3 regions of the Trichococcus sp. genome follow, and region 3 is predicted to be linked to each of the others. Evidence: riboswitches for the same ligand, from Rfam matches in the RefSeq annotation. Region 3 holds a riboswitch; each other region holds the start of a gene.
The links. A riboswitch is a leader RNA that binds a small molecule or an ion and turns the genes downstream of it on or off. The one in region 3 is predicted to bind S-adenosylmethionine.

Region 1 (3,558 bases), on a different contig from region 3:
TCGCAGCCGATAAAAGTCTGGATGTTCATGTTATTTTTCACTTTCTGCCGTCCTCCAACTGTATGCTATTTGATGAGTGTTTCGGTTGCTTAATCTTTCAGGACTTTGATCTGATGAGGCATTTTTTCCTCAGTCAAGACGTTGCCTAATGTTTCATTGTAGTAGTGGTAGTGTTGCACGACCGCTTCAGAAATCACTTCACCAGGGATAATCAACGGAATTCCTGGCGGGTAGATCATGATCGAGTCGGCACTGATGCGGCCGATTGCGTCGTCGATGCTGACCACTTCATTGTCCGCGTAGAATGCGTCGCGCGGGCTGCAGGCCAATTCGTTGATGCTGCAAGTCATCACGTGCGCATCGAAATGTTGGCTGGCTTTTTTGTAGCGTCTGCGGATATCCATCAACGCGTCGACTAGTCTGCCGATCGATTCGCGTGTGTCGGCTGTACTGATGACCGCCATCACAACGTATCCTTCAGCGAGCTCCAGTTGGATGCCGTATTCTTCCTTCATGATTGTGTAGACTTCGAAACCGGTCAGGCCGATGTCGTTGACACGGATCACCATTTTGGTCCAGTCATAAGTCTGGTCGAATTTATCTTTGATGTAGTCGGCTTTCAACACTTCATAGTCGCCGAATGCTTCGATCGCTTCAATCGCTTCGCTGACGATTGGGCGCAGTTTTTTGTAACGGTCTTTGCCGTACATCGCTAATTCACTGCGTGCGGCATCAATGGAGCTCATCAACAGGTAATTTGCGCTGGTCGATTGCAGCATGTTCAGCACTTTTTGTAATTTTGTTGCGGAAATGCGGTCCCCTTGCATCACCATCAAGGAGCTCTGCGTCAAGGATCCGCCGGTTTTATGCATGGAATACGTCACCGCATCGGCTCCGGCTTTCATCGGATCCTTCATTTTCCCGGGCATGAACGGCAAATGCGCGCCATGCGCACTGTCGACGATGACAACAACACCGCGTTCATGCGCGATTTCACAGATCGTTTCCAGATCGTTCAATGATCCGAAATAAGTCGGATAAGTGACCAGGAGGGCTTTCGCCTTGGGATTTTCATCCAGGCCTTTGATGATGCGTTCCACGGAAATACCATGGGATATCCCGAAGGCCAGATCCATTTCAGGCTGGATAAAAATCGGCTTTGCGCCGCTCAGGATCAACCCGTTCATCACTGATTTATGGCAGTTGCGAGGAACCAAGATCGTATCGTTTGGCCCCACCACGCTCATAATCATCGCTTGAATGCCAACAGTCGTACCATTCACCAAGAAATAAGCCTGATCAGCATTGTATGCTTTTGCTGCTAATTCCTGTGCTTCTTTTATGACAGATTGCGGATGGCTCAACAAGTCCAATTCTTTCATGGAGTTGACATCCATCTGCATCGTCATATCACCGACCGCCATTTTGAATGGCGTCATCTGCGCACCCATTTTATGTCCAGGGACATCGAAAGGTGTAACGTCCTGTTTCGCATATTTAACAAGCGCTTCGAAAAGCGGCATTTTGATATGTGTAATATTTTTTGGTTTAACGTTAGAAATTTGGTAAGTAATTTTGTCGGAATGACCTTCCAAATAAGTGTCTGAATTGAATAAAACCTTTTCAGCCAAATAGATTTCCCCCTTTGATATAAAAAATGGGCATAAAAAAAGCTCTCCAACCAAAGGAAAGCTTCGATATCTATCAGCTGCTTTTCCTCTTATTGCTCATAGGACTTGGATAATCCTACGCTCAGGTTGGGCACCCAATATCAATCTGCACTGCAAAATAATTAGATTGATTGGTTTGCCACCGTATCTTCGACCCCTCGTCTCAACGGCTATTAATAAGAGATATTCAATTTATGCAAGCTAAATTCTATACAAATACAGCGGATATGTCAATGATTTTGGAAAGAAATTTATATTTTTTTTCAAACGTTTTTCCCGAACGATGCGTTTTATGTTGTGGTCGAACATTCATAAAAATGATCGGAAGCGTCCAGATGCGCGCTAAATGCGTTCGGACCGGTTGATTATCCTCTGTTCGCCGGAGTTCGGACACCCAACATTCGCTTTTGTATGCACAAATCACAAAGAAAAAACACAACCCGTCAGGATTGTGTTTCTTCAGACCGTTTTTTAAGCTTTCGCTTGATTTTTCACCATTTCGAATTCCTCTTCCATCGCTGCGGACGGTTTTTCCCCGATTAAGGAGAAAAGCACGATCGCCACGCAAGAAAGGATGAATGCCGGCAACAGTTCGTAGATGCCGAACACGCCACCCAGCGGTTTGACCAGCAGTTTCCAGATGAAAACAGCGATTCCGCCTGTCAACATACCGGCGATGGCGCCTTGACGCGTCGTTTTTTTCCAGAACAAGGAGAACAGCATCAACGGTCCAAAAGTCGCACCGAAGCCCGCCCAAGCGAAGGATACGATCGTGAAGATGACGGAGTTCTCATCCAAAGCGATGATGATTCCGACGATCGCCAAAACGATCAAGATCATCCGTGTCATCGCCATGATTTGCTGATCGGAAGCGTCCTTGCGCAGAACGCCTTTGTAGATGTTTTTCGAAAAAGCACTTGCGGCAATCAGCAAGTACGAATCAGCGGAACTGATCGTCGCCGCCAAAATGCCCGACATGACAATTCCAGCCAATAGCGGCGGGAACAACAAAGTCGCCATCTCGATGAAAATCGTTTCCGAAGTGGAAGCCGTCGTCAAAGCCATCGGAAACATCGCGCGCCCGATCAGACCGATCAAAACGGAAGCGCTCAGCGAAAGTGTCGTCCAAGTGATGCCGATTCGGCGTGATTGCTTAATTTCGTCAGCCGAACGGATCGCCATAAAGCGCAACAGCACTTGCGGCATCCCAAAATAACCGAGCCCCCATGCCATGCTAGAAGCAATGGTGATCAATCCGTAATTGCCTGCAGGTCCAAAGGCAGCCGTCGCCCCATCCGCCTGTTGCACACCATCAACCAATTTAGGTGTTGCGATACCGAAGAAATCCAAAAAGCCAGGAATGCCCTTCAGGTTATCGATGACCGCTCCAGGACCACCGGCATGCACAACGCCTCCGACCAAAACAACTGCTAAAGCCGCGATCATGATGATGCCCTGCATAAAGTCGGAGACACTCTCCGCCAAAAATCCGCCGATGAACGTGTAGAACACGACGAACACCGCTCCGGCAATCATCACCGGGATGTAAGGCACTTCGAACAAGGTTGCGAAGAGTTTCCCTACCGTGACGAAACAGCTGGCGGCATAGACAGAAAAGAAGACGAAAATGAACGTTGACGATACCGTCAAAATAATGCGCTTATCCTCATGGAATCGATTGCTGAAGAATTCCGGCAACGTGATTGCTCTAGCCGATTCGGAATAATGACGCAAGCGTTTCGAAACGATGATCCAGTTCAACGCTGTCCCCAATGCCAAGCCGATTGCTGTCCAGAATGCATCTGACAAACCCGACCAATAAGCTACGCCCGGAAGACCCATCAGCAGCCAACCGCTCATGTCCGAGGCACCGGCACTGATTGCGGCA
Region 2 (3,558 bases), on a different contig from region 3:
CGCCGGAAACAATCGCATATTTGGCTGAACTGAACAAGCGCTATTATATATGGGTGGAATTAGGACTTCAGACCATCCATGAAGAAACAAGCAAAATCATCAACCGGGCACATTCCTACGATACCTATTTGAAAGCAGTCGAAGAACTTCGTGCTCACAATATCCCGGTATGTACCCACCTCATTAACGGGCTTCCTGGAGAAACCCATGACATGATGATGGAGAGCGTCAACCGTGTTATCCTGGACTCGGATATCCAAGGAATCAAGATCCATTTACTTCATTTGATGAAAAACACCAAAATGCTCCGGGACTATCACCAAGGCAGACTAAGGTTATTGGAGAAGGACGAATATGTTGAACTCGTCTGCGATCAACTGGAAGTCATTCCCGATGAAATCGTCATCCATCGTATCACAGGAGACGCACCGCGGGACACCCTTGTCGGACCGATGTGGAGCCTGAAAAAATGGGAAGTCTTGAACGCAATTGATCACGAGCTGGAACGCCGCAGCACTTACCAAGGGATTTACAATATCAGGAATAAGGGTGAGGAACATGTTGTTGTCCGCAGTGGAATTCAGCCATAAGTTGCTGAAGGAAACAGTTTGTAAAGGAGATTGTGTTGTCGATGCCACAGTCGGAAACGGAAATGATACAGTCTTATTGGCTTCATTGGTCGGCCCCACAGGAAGCGTGATCGGTTTTGATATCCAGAAACAAGCAATAGAAAATACAAGGCAAAAACTAATGCTGACCGGTTTGTCGGACCGCGTCACCCTACTGCACCAAGGGCACGAAACTGTAGCTGACGTCCTTCCGGATAAATCCGAGATAGGCAGTGCAATTTTTAACTTGGGCTACCTGCCTGGGGGCGACAAAAGAGTCATTACCCACAAGGATACCACCCTCACTGCCGTCAATGCGTTACTGCCTAAATTGCGGATCGGCAGCTGTATCATTCTGGTTGTCTACAGCGGCCACCTTGGCGGGATGGAGGAGAAACAGGCCCTGCTTGATTATGTCAGCGGCTTGAATCAATCTTTATACAAAGTACTGCAATACGGCTTCATCAATCAAATCAATCATCCCCCATTCCTGATCGCCATCGAGAAAAAGAGAACACCCTATATGAAATAGAAAAAGGAAAGCGTTCCGGCAATATACCGAGCGCTTTCCTTTTTCAGTTGATCAATCTGTTTACTTTATTTTCCAGCTTGGACATATGCTAGCAAAGCTTCTTTTTTGTCCGTCTTCTCCCAAGTGAAGTCAGCATCGTCACGGCCAAAATGCCCGTAAGCAGCCGTCTTTTTAAAGATAGGACGACGCAGATTCAACATTTGGATGATGCCAGCTGGCGTCAGGTTGAAGTTTTTGCGTACCGCTTCTATCAAAGTGGCTTCCGGATATTCGCTAGTTCCAAACGTGTCGATCGCAATCGATACAGGTTCAGCAACGCCGATCGCGTATGCCAATTGGATTTCGCATTTTGTAGCTAAACCAGCTGCAACAATATTTTTCGCAATGTAACGAGCTGCATAACTTGCGGAACGGTCAACTTTTGTAGCGTCCTTACCTGAGAATGCACCGCCGCCATGACGCGCATACCCACCATAAGTATCAACAATGATTTTTCTGCCTGTCAGACCGGAATCCCCTTTTGGTCCTCCGATAACGAAGCGTCCAGTAGGATTGATGAAGTATTTGGTATCCGCATCCAGTAATGCATCATCGATGACTGCATGGATGACATGCTCCAAAATATCTTTTTTCAATTGTTCCAAAGTGACATTCTCATCATGTTGCGTGCTCAAAACGATCGTGTCCACACGTTTCGGTTTGCCGTCTTCATCATATTCCACTGTGACTTGCGTTTTTCCGTCTGGTCTTAAATATTCCAAAGTGCCGTCTTTGCGGACTTCTGATAAACGTTTCGCCAACTTGTGACTCAACGAAATTGGTAATGGCATCAGTTCTTCCGTTTCGTTTATCGCAAACCCGAACATCAAACCTTGGTCCCCTGCACCGATTTCATTGTAATCTGTAGTCACTGACTCTCTTCGTTCCAATGATTCGTTTACGCCGATTGCGATATCGTCGGATTGTTCGTCCAATGATACCATTACGGCCAAATTATCCGCATCGAAACCAAACTTCCCACGCGTATAACCAATTTCAGTTACTGTGTCGCGGACTATCTGTTGGATGTTTACGTATGCGCTTGTCGTGATTTCGCCAAAGACAACTACCAGCCCTGTCGTGACAATCGTTTCGCAAGCAACACGCGCGTTTGGATCAGCAGCTAACAGTGTATCCAAAATTGCATCGCTGATTTGATCAGCAATTTTATCCGGATGACCTTCCGTTACTGACTCTGAAGTAAATAATCTTTTTTCTACCATTTTTCATTCCCCCATTTTTTGGTTACAAGGCGTCTTCACATATTGTGAATCCTATCGGGATATTGCAATTAGCCTCTGAAATGCAACATACCTAATATACGCTATCATCATCAAAAAAGCAACAAAAAATAAGAGAATTTCATTTTTAAGTCTCAGAAGAAGCTTCAAAAAGTACTCATCTCAGTATTTTTGGGACTTTTTTTAATCCCACTGCACCTTGACATCACTGAGAGGTTAACCTATGATGAATTTGCGCAATATATATGAGATGCTTACCATCCCTTACCCACTATTTAAAGAAGGAAGAGACTATGCTGACAATAAAAAAACAATTCATGCACCTGATGAACCACACCTTTTTGGCGATGTTGACAGGCCCACTCACGCTGCTTCTTTTCGGAGCATTGCGAGGAATGTCCTTCAATGGACTCAACTATCTGCTACTTATTATGCTCTATCTTTTTCTGCTGTTCACCTATGCTTTGGAACGGTTACTATCAAAAAATGAACAAGCTGCTACAACACTACCATATAAAATGATCCTGATCTTAGGAACCCTCTCAATCGGATTGTTGACTATCATTTTTTATATATCGAACCTGATTTTTGCTGCTATTCTGTTGCTTTATCTTGTATACTCGATTCTGCAATTTTATCCTTACAGTATGACAAATACTTTTTACGAAATCCTGCTGAGGCCTTTCTTTAAGATATTCATCCTTTCATCTGTAACCTTTTTTTCTCAGGCAAACTTTATTCCGCTGCAACTGCAATACGAAGTGCTCCCATTGATTCTATTCCATATTTTCAGTTTGATACAGGTTCAGATCAAGAATACTGCAGGCAGTGAGCAGTCCACGTCATATTATCAACAACTGCTACTGAAGAACTCAAGCTTTTTGAGAATGACTACATTCCTGCTTGCCTACTCAACAGGAATCTTCCAAATAGTTCGTCTACAGAGTTCTTTATGGTCCATCCTCATATTTGGATTTTCTGTCCTCTTGGTTTACCCTTTGACCAAGAAAAGACTTCAAAGCGACCTCAGAATCGATCAATATCTTACCAACTATGGTTTTCTTTTCACACTGAGCTATTCGTTACTATTTTTTGTCTAAAAGAAACAGGCAGAGGCACCAGCCAAGATTGCTGGTGC
Region 3 (3,558 bases):
CTCCATTATGCTTTTAATTCAAAAGCAGCGTGCACGCTCTTGTAGAAAGAGCATACTCCTTAAAGTTAAGGTTAAGTCAAGCGATAACCGATAGGAAGCGCTAAATTACTCCAGCCTTTTTTGTTTCTTATTATTAACATTATTTCTATTCTCAGTATAACTAGTTTATACTTAATATTGAAACAATTCGAAAATAGGAGGAATCAACTTGAAAACGAAAGCCTATTTTGCTCTTCCGGTTGCATTATTGCTTATGGCTTGTTCGAACGAATCAAACGAAACTCCCCAACCCGAAGTCACTCAATCCTCAATCAGCGAGAGCACGGAAGTTATCGACAACGAAACGGCCTTTTTGGAACAACTTGCGGATTTTGATGCGGAGCATGAGCCATTTATTGTAGCCTATTACGATTCCCTCGACGACATTAAAGAAAAAGTATCCGACGAAACGAATACTTTTGTCGATCCGGAACTTTCTGAAAGAGAACTGCAGATCAAACTGATATTCAAGGGTGACGATGATTATTACCGCGTGGTGTTGAAAGAAATTTAATTACTTGAGATATGCAACTATAAAGTGCGGTGTTGTAAGCTAGCCGTTTCAATTCCTATTATCTATTCATCCAAAATTGAAGGAGTTGAGGTATTTTGAGAAACTCTTTAAGATCATTTGCAAAAATCAGTTTGACTTTCGTATTTTGGTTCGTCATTAATGAAGTGGTTTCGTTTTTGTTTGGCAACAGGATACCTCTTCCCACTATTGAGGATTCCAGCATTATACTTTTTTATTTTTTGATTTTTCTGTTTGAGCTTGTTTTGTCGTGTCTACTAACCTATTTTGTATTTACCATCGCAAGAAAATAATATTTCATGATTAATTATGCAATTCTCACAAAAAATGGATTCACGTTTCTATTGACTCTATCAAAGAAAATAGGTATCTAAATATGAATTTTTTAAAATATAGTAATCTTATTTTTTATGTTCTATTAACACTTTTGATGATTTATGACTATTTCCCTGATTCGTTCTTATCCGATTGGATTCCAATAGAATTGAATGCGGGAATCATATTAAGCTTGTATCTTGTGTCCATATTGTTCGAACGTTTCCGGCGTCCCAAGAATGCGGAAAATATAAATGGACAGATATTTTCATTATTCTATCTGTTCTCTGTGTTGATTTTATTGACCGCTCTAGGCGGAAATTCCGCTTCAGGCATAGGTTTAGACAATATCGGAGTTTGGGTAACTTTGGCTATTTCTTTTGGAGAAATTTATGTACAGAAACGTAAATCAGAATGAAAAGCAAGCAGCCTATGATTCCTTATCGCAGGCGGCTTGCTTTGTTTTTACATGATTTTCTTGCTACGGTTTAACAGGTGAGGCATCTGGGAAAGGCATTATCTATTTTTCAGTGCTATTTCATCTGGCTCTCCAAAAAATCCCGCAGCACAACGACATGATTGATCTCCGGATCCCGCGCGGCATAGACCAATGTGACATCGGTCGCTTCCAACTGTTTCAGAATCTCTGCTGCGGCAGCAGCGGTCGGCGGATTCGTCAATAATTCCTCTTCATATTGTTCCTTAAAGGTGTTAAATTTTTCCCGATCGTGGTCGAACCATTTACGCAAATCCGGGGACGGTGCGCTATCCTTCAGCCATGCATCCAACTGCGCGGCCTCCTTCTTGACTCCACGCGGCCACAACCGATCAACCAAGATCCTGAAGCCATCTGTTTCCTCAGTAGATTCGTAGATACGCTTCATCTTCAGTTCCATGTCCATTCTCCTCCCATTTACTGCTTTAAAACTGGGCCACCAGTTCCATCATCTTATCCACTTGTACCTTCTCCAGGTAAAGGTGCTGCTGCAAATTGGCGATTTCTTCCTCAAGCCGATGCACTTCCGCTACTCTGGCCAGCAGTTTCGCTTGATAGTTCTCCTTACCCATTTTAAGCGCTTCTGCAACAGCAGCCTTTTGCTGCTTGTACTGATGATAGAGCATGGCCTCAGCTTGGCTTTTTGGGCCGCCTGCCGCTTCCATTCTTTTGCAACTTCTTTCGCAGCGCTCGAATTGTTCCTTTGTCATTGTCATCGTGTTTCCCTCCAAATTGTTTTTTTGAAAACAAAAAACCCTTCTTTAAACAAGAAGAGTCGGGAATGTCGCTTTGCTCTTCTTATCTCTCAGATTGCTCTGCAGGATTTAGCACCGTGCCATTGCGCTCGCGCATTGGTCGGTTGCTGAGATGTCATCGGGCCAGTCCCTCGATCTCTCTTGATAAAGAAGTTATTTAATTTTCAAATATATTATGTCATACCCTTGCGCAAAATTCAACTAATCGCGAATCCATATATTTTATTTTTTAACTACATCTGTTCTACACACTTCCTTAGTATACTGAAGAAGGATCAAGCGATCCCGTGTTGCTGATCATTTCTTTTGTCCGATCAACAAGAATGAAACAGCCGCATAAACTATAGTCAGTATACATAGGAAGGAAGAACTTATTCATGAAGAAAAAATATTTGATGATTGGCCTGATTTCTTTTACTGCCTTGACAACCTTTGCTGTCGCAACTCCCGTAGATGCAGCGATGATGGATACGGTGACATATGAAAATCACGGTCAGTATGTACGTAGCCATGCCACTCATCTCCGTCACCACACGGAAGACGACCATCACATGAACGGCATCAGTATGCATGCAAGAAACTGGGACGGACATATCCGTTATTCCACTGGAGAACTGGATCCATCCTTAGACCAATAATTTCGGTACATGGACAACAGATTATAGTTGATGGCATCTTTTTGACCATATAGCTAAATAAGGCGGCATCAAAACCAGAAAGTATTATTCTGGTTTTGATGCCGCCCTATTTATTTATGTATGGGACTTGATTTTACGCTCAGAAATAACCCTTTAAAACAGTTATGGCGGGCATTCACGCTACCAACTCGCTCTGATTGTTCGATTCTTCCACATTATCGGACAACCACCACAGATCAAGCGTACTTCAACGCAATCTCTTCCACGAATTTGGTCACGTCCTTGAAGGCGTCGCAGCAATCCTCCAACGATTTATAGATTTTGCTCCGGATGACGATGCTAACAGCATCCGCATCGCTCTGATAGAGATCGCGCATGGATTGGATGTAGAGAAGATCGCCTTCCTTCTCACAGGCATTGATCCGGTGGATGACTGCATGGATCTCTTTTTGTGACTTTTTGTAGGTTTTCAGTAGCCGCACCGCCGTTAGCAATTCTTCAGCTGATTTTTTGACCAGATCCAGAAATTGATTGATTTCCGGTGTGATATTCTGCGGTTGATAGATCTCAATATGGATCATGACGTCCTCAATCATGTCGATGGCATGGTCCAGACTGGTGACCAACGCAATCACATCCTGCCTATCGAAAGGCGGCAACAGATCGTTGTACATATAGCGCATCAACCTGTATTTCGCGAGGTCGGCATTGTGCTCGATCTCATGCATCTCATCCAACTTTTGGCTAAGGTCAGCGACCGGATATTCCGCCAAAACCTGATTC

Region 1: another riboswitch for S-adenosylmethionine. It lies ahead of ACTCCX_RS00150 (aminotransferase class I/II-fold pyridoxal phosphate-dependent enzyme); the one in region 3 lies ahead of ACTCCX_RS03515 (hypothetical protein).
Region 2: another riboswitch for S-adenosylmethionine. It lies ahead of metK (methionine adenosyltransferase); the one in region 3 lies ahead of ACTCCX_RS03515 (hypothetical protein).

What each region holds. Positions count from the first base shown of each region.
Region 1 is NZ_JBSQPW010000001.1:28,198-31,755, reverse strand. It holds gene speB (agmatinase) at 1-41, opposite strand, end outside; gene ACTCCX_RS00150 (aminotransferase class I/II-fold pyridoxal phosphate-dependent enzyme) at 90-1,631, opposite strand; SAM riboswitch class I at 1,718-1,853, opposite strand; gene putP (sodium/proline symporter PutP) at 2,142-3,558, opposite strand, start outside.
Region 2 is NZ_JBSQPW010000028.1:543-4,100, reverse strand. It holds gene mnmL (tRNA modification radical SAM protein MnmL/YtqA) at 1-590, shown strand, start outside; gene mnmM (tRNA 5-(aminomethyl)-2-thiouridylate-methyltransferase MnmM) at 559-1,140, shown strand; gene metK (methionine adenosyltransferase) at 1,206-2,402, opposite strand; SMK box riboswitch at 2,400-2,475, opposite strand; gene ACTCCX_RS08915 (hypothetical protein) at 2,714-3,520, shown strand.
Region 3 is NZ_JBSQPW010000008.1:49,358-52,915, forward strand. It holds gene ACTCCX_RS03505 (hypothetical protein) at 209-553, shown strand; gene ACTCCX_RS03510 (DUF488 domain-containing protein) at 1,420-1,782, opposite strand; gene ACTCCX_RS03515 (hypothetical protein) at 1,808-2,098, opposite strand; SAM riboswitch class I at 2,178-2,288, opposite strand; gene ACTCCX_RS03520 (hypothetical protein) at 2,515-2,775, shown strand; gene ACTCCX_RS03525 (DUF47 domain-containing protein) at 3,012-3,558, opposite strand, start outside.